2 regions of the Promicromonospora sp. NPDC110617 genome follow, and region 1 is predicted to be linked to the other one. Evidence: riboswitches for the same ligand, from Rfam matches in the RefSeq annotation. Region 1 holds a riboswitch; the other holds the start of a gene.

Region 1 (2,375 bases):
GCGACGTGCGCGTCGGTCACGGCGCCGAGCAGGCCGGACGCCGCGACCGTGAGCTGCGTCTCGATCAGCGGCTCCAGGTGGTACTGCTCGGCCACGTGCACGCAGGCGCCGTCGTCCACGAGCCGCTGCAGCGCGGCCAGCTCCTCGACCGTGCCGGCCGCCGGCGTCTCCGTGAGCACGGGGACGCCGGCGGCGGCCAGGTCGCGGATCACCGGCTGGGCCGCGCCCGCGGGGAGCGTCAGCAGCACGAGGTCCGGGGCGCCGCCGTCGAGCAGCTCCCGCACCGAGGCGAAGACCGGGGCGGGGAGTCCCGGCAGCCCGGCGGCCGGCAGGCCGCGCGCGGCCAGCGCCTCGCGGTCCGCCGCGTTGCGGGTGGCCACCCCGGCCACCGCGAAGCGGTCCGGCAGGGCGTGCAGCACCCGCAGCATGGTGCGGGCGCGAAAGCCCGAGCCGACGATCCCGATCCTGGCCGTGCGCTCCTGTGCGTTCACGAGCGCCGACGGTACGCGACCGGCCGGGCGGTCAGGCCGTCGCGACCGCCGTGCGGTCCGGGCCGGCGTTCTCCCGGCGGCTGATGCGCCACCACGCGAAGAAGCCGAACAGCGTGAACGCCCCGTAGATCACGTACATCAGCGCGGTGGCCCAGTACCCGGCCGAGAAGAGCAGCGGCACGCCCACGAGGTCGACGGCCACCCAGATCAGCCAGAACTCGACCCAGCCCTTGGCCATGCCGTAGGTGGCGAGCACCGAGCCCGTGAAGATCCAGGCGTCGGCCCAGACCGGCTCGTAGGAGCCGAGGGCGCGGAACAGGGGGGTCAGGAGCAGGGTGCCGGCGAGCATCCCGGTCACGAGGCCGATGCGGACCCGCCACGAGGCCCAGCGGGGGTGCACCGCGACCGTGCCGGCGCCGCCCGCCCGCTGGGTCTGCCGCCAGCGGTACCAGCCGTAGATCGAGACCGCGATGAACATGATCTGGCGGGCGGCCTGGCCGAGCATGTCCGCCCGGCCCGTCTCGCCGAACCAGGAGCCCATGAAGACGGTGAAGAGCAGGATGTTGCCGACGATGCCCACCGGCCACGCCCACACCTTGCGGCGCAGGCCGCCCAGTGCGGAGGCCAGGCCGAACAGGTTGCCGATGACCTCGCGCCAGTAGATCTGCTGGTCGCCGACCAGGAACGTCGCGTCGTAGGCGGCGCGGAACCAGTCCATGTCTCTTCCCTCTTCCGAAGTCCGCACACGGGACTCCGGGGTGAGGGCCGGCGCGCCACGAGGGCGCCGACGACGACACGGTGCCGGGACCCCGAGGGGTCGACGGCGCGCGCCGCACGTGCTTCCTCCCATCCGGACTTTCACCGTCGGTCCTGGAATCTCACCAGGTCAACCGGGTTCTCCCGAAGGAGCACCCGGGTCGCGGACTATCACCGCCGGCTCGGAATTTCACCGACCCCGGAGCACGTGTGCAACTGCTGCTGCACGATGTCTAACGGAACACAGGATGCCACGGCGGCATTCCCGCCGGCACCCACCCGTGTCAGACGAGCGCGTCCCGGACGGCGCGGGCCACCTCGTCGGGCCCGGCCACCCCCTCGACGACGGTGACGACGACGCGGCGGGTGACCGGGGTGCCGTCGTCCGCCAGGGGGCTGGCGGCGGTGCCGAGCACGGCGGCGCGCCGCAGGTCGGCGAAGGCTTCCTCCAGCTCGGGCCGCAGCTCCAGCGACGGCGTGCGCAGCCAGCGCCGCAGGATCGCGTTGTGCACCGCGACCACCGAGGCCGCGAACGCGATCGACGCCGTGGAGGCGGAGCGCTCGGGCGGCAGGGTGTCGCGCAGGTAGTGCGTGAACGCCCGCTCGTAGCGGTGCGTGGTGACGAGCTCGCGGTCGCGCAGGGCCGGGACCTGCTGCAGCAGCGCGTACCGGGCCAGCGAGGTCTCGCGCTGGCCCACGTGGTGGTCGAACACCATGCGCGCCGCGCGGCACACCTCGAGGTACGGGTCGACGTCGGGGTCCCAGCCGCGCCCCAGGTCGTGGCCGGCCTCCTCGCTCGCCCGCGCGTCGGGACGGGTCGCGGCCAGCATGACCACCACCTCCTCGAGCAGCAGCTCGTGGTCCGCGAAGACCACGTCCTCCTTCGAGCGGAACCGGCGGAAGAACGTCGCGCGGCTCACCTTCGCGGCGTCGGCGATCTCCTCGACGGTGGTTCCCTCGTACCCCTGTCGGGTGAACAGGTCCACCGCAGCGTCGACTGCCTGCGCGTGCGTGTGGGTACGGACGGCGGTCATGCCAGGCAGGCTACCGCGTGCCCCCCGGGCGCCGTGAAGAGTCTTTGAGCGAGGAATGCGGTTCATGATGCGAATTTTCCCGTTTGCCGGAGAT
Region 2 (2,375 bases), on a different contig from region 1:
CCTGCTGTCGGTGATCCCGGCGCTCGGCGGCTCCGCGCGACTCGCCGAGCTCGCCTCCGACCCGGTGCTCACCGAGGAGAACGCACGGTTCGTGAGTCAGCCGCTGCCCGTCGTCGTGCACATCGTGTGCGTGACGGTCTACAGCATGCTGGGCGCCTTCCAGTTCGTGCCGGGCCTGCGCCGCCGCCGCTGGCACCGGTGGGCCGGGCGGGTCCTCGCCCTGGCGGGGGTCGGCGTCGCGGTGACCGGGCTCTGGATGACGGCGTTCTACGACCTGCCGGTCAAGGACACGGCCGTGGTCAACGGCATGCGCTACCTGGTGGGCACCACCATGCTGGTGGCGATCGTGCTGGGGGTCCGGGCGGCCCTGCGCCGGGACTACGCCACCCACTCCGCGTGGATGACGCGCGCGTACGCGCTGGCGATGGGCGCCGGGACGCAGGGGCTGCTGCTCGGGCCCCTCGTGCTGGTCACCGGGAGCCTCGACCCGGTGACCAACTCGATCGGGCTGACCGCGGGGTGGGTGGTCAACATCGCGGTGGCCGAGTGGGTGATCCACCGCCGTCGGCTGCGGGAGCGCGGGTAGTCCGAACGGCCCGGCCCCGTATGTGACGCAAGCCATGGCTCCGCCGCCGGCGACGTGTGGCATGCTGACGAGCAGCAGTACGCACACACGTGCTCCGGGGTCGGTGTAATTCCGAGCCGGCGGTGACAGTCCGCGACCCGCGTCCGTCCGCAAGGACGGGCCGGTTGACCTGGTGGAATTCCAGGACCGACGGTGAAAGTCCGGATGGGAGGAAGCACGTGCGGCGGCGCCGTCCCCTGGGGCGTGCGACGCCGTGACGTCGTGCGCGCGGTCCGGGCCTTCGTGGCCCCCGGTCCGTGTACCCGTCGTCCACCCCGGAGCACCGACGCTCGGGGAGGACGGCATGAACCAGGCACCCACGGATCAGGCAGGCACGGGCCGCAGGACCGCTGATCAGACAGCACCGCACGGTCTCGAGCCCGCGGGTCTCGAGCCCGCTGGTCTCGACGCGGTGATGCGCCGCGCCCTCGCGCTCGCCGCGCTGGGCCCCGCCCACGGCCCCAACCCGCGCGTCGGCTGCGTGCTCCTGGACCCGGGCGGCCGCACTGTCGCCGAGGGGTACCACCGTGGCGCCGGCACTCCGCACGCCGAGGCCGCCGCCCTGGCGGACGCCCGGTCGCGCGGCGTGGACCCGCGCGGCACGACGGCGGTCGTGACCCTGGAGCCCTGCGCGCACCACGGCCGCACCGGCCCCTGCGCCGACGCCCTGACCGACGCCGGCGTGGCCGCCGTGTACGTCGGTGTCGGCGACCCGAACCCCGTCGCGACAGGCGGCGCGGACCGGCTGCGGGCGGCCGGGATCCCGGTGACCGTCGGCCTGCTCGCCGACGAGGGCGAGAAGCTGCTGCGCACCTGGCTGCACGCCGTCCGCACCGGCCGCCCCTACGTGACCCTGAAGCTCGCCACCAGCCTCGACGGCCGCGTCGCGGCAGCGGACGGCACGAGCCGCTGGATCACCGGCGCCCAGGCCCGCGCGCACGCCCACACGGTCCGCGCGCAGGTCGATGCGATCGCCGTCGGCTCCGGGACCGCGCTCGCCGACGACCCGTCCCTGACCGCACGCCGTGCCGACGGCGGCCTCTTCGAGCACCAGCCGCTCCGCGTGGTCCTCGGCCGCCGCGAGGTGCCCGACGACGCCCGCCTGCGCGGGCTCGGCGGGCCGCTGCTGCACCTGCAGACCCACGACCTCGACGCCGCCCTGCGCGCGCTCGGCGACCGCGAGGTGCGGCACCTGCTCGTGGAGGGCGGCCCGACGCTGGCGACCGCCCTGCTGGCCGCGGACGCCGTCGACGAGCTGCACGCGTACGTCGCGCCGGTGCTGCTCGGCGCGGGCGCCACCGCCGTCGGCGACCTCGGCGTGACCACCATCGGCGAGGCCGCGCGGTTCGCCACCGGCGACGTGACGCGGCTGGGCGACGACGTCCTGCTGGTCGCGCGTCGGCTCAAACCTGCTGCGGACCAGTTCGCTGAAGACGAGTCAGCGGCAGGCCAGTCAGCAGCAGACCAGTCAGCAGCCCTTTCCGCACAGGACGGCCGCCCCGGCCGGCGCACCCAGGAGGAGATCTGATGTTCACCGGAATCGTCGAGGAGCTCGGCTCCGTCGTCGCGCTCGTCCGTCCCGACGGCACGGACGGCGCCGCGCCCGACGCCGTCCTGACCGTCGCCGGGCCGCTCGCCACGTCCGACGCGCGTCCCGGCGACTCTATCGCCGTCGACGGCGTGTGCCTCACCGTCACCTCGGTGGCCGACGGCGCGTTCGTGGCCGAGGTGATGCCCGAGACCCTGCGGC

The links. A riboswitch is a leader RNA that binds a small molecule or an ion and turns the genes downstream of it on or off. The one in region 1 is predicted to bind FMN.
Region 2: it holds a riboswitch for FMN, as region 1 does, so the genes downstream of both, ribD (bifunctional diaminohydroxyphosphoribosylaminopyrimidine deaminase/5-amino-6-(5-phosphoribosylamino)uracil reductase RibD) here and pnuC (nicotinamide riboside transporter PnuC) in region 1, are expected to answer to the same signal.

The regions. Positions count from the first base shown of each region.
Region 1 covers NZ_JBVKBM010000004.1:83,273-85,647, forward strand. Annotated here, with positions in the region: gene ACZ7LE_RS22110 (Gfo/Idh/MocA family protein) at 1-491, opposite strand, end outside; gene pnuC (nicotinamide riboside transporter PnuC) at 523-1,209, opposite strand; FMN riboswitch at 1,324-1,459, opposite strand; gene ACZ7LE_RS22120 (TetR/AcrR family transcriptional regulator) at 1,532-2,281, opposite strand; gene ACZ7LE_RS22125 (hypothetical protein) at 2,292-2,375, opposite strand, start outside.
Region 2 covers NZ_JBVKBM010000003.1:537,833-540,207, forward strand. Annotated here, with positions in the region: gene ACZ7LE_RS20140 (DUF2306 domain-containing protein) at 1-586, shown strand, start outside; FMN riboswitch at 672-808, shown strand; gene ribD (bifunctional diaminohydroxyphosphoribosylaminopyrimidine deaminase/5-amino-6-(5-phosphoribosylamino)uracil reductase RibD) at 1,041-2,153, shown strand; gene ACZ7LE_RS20150 (riboflavin synthase) at 2,153-2,375, shown strand, end outside.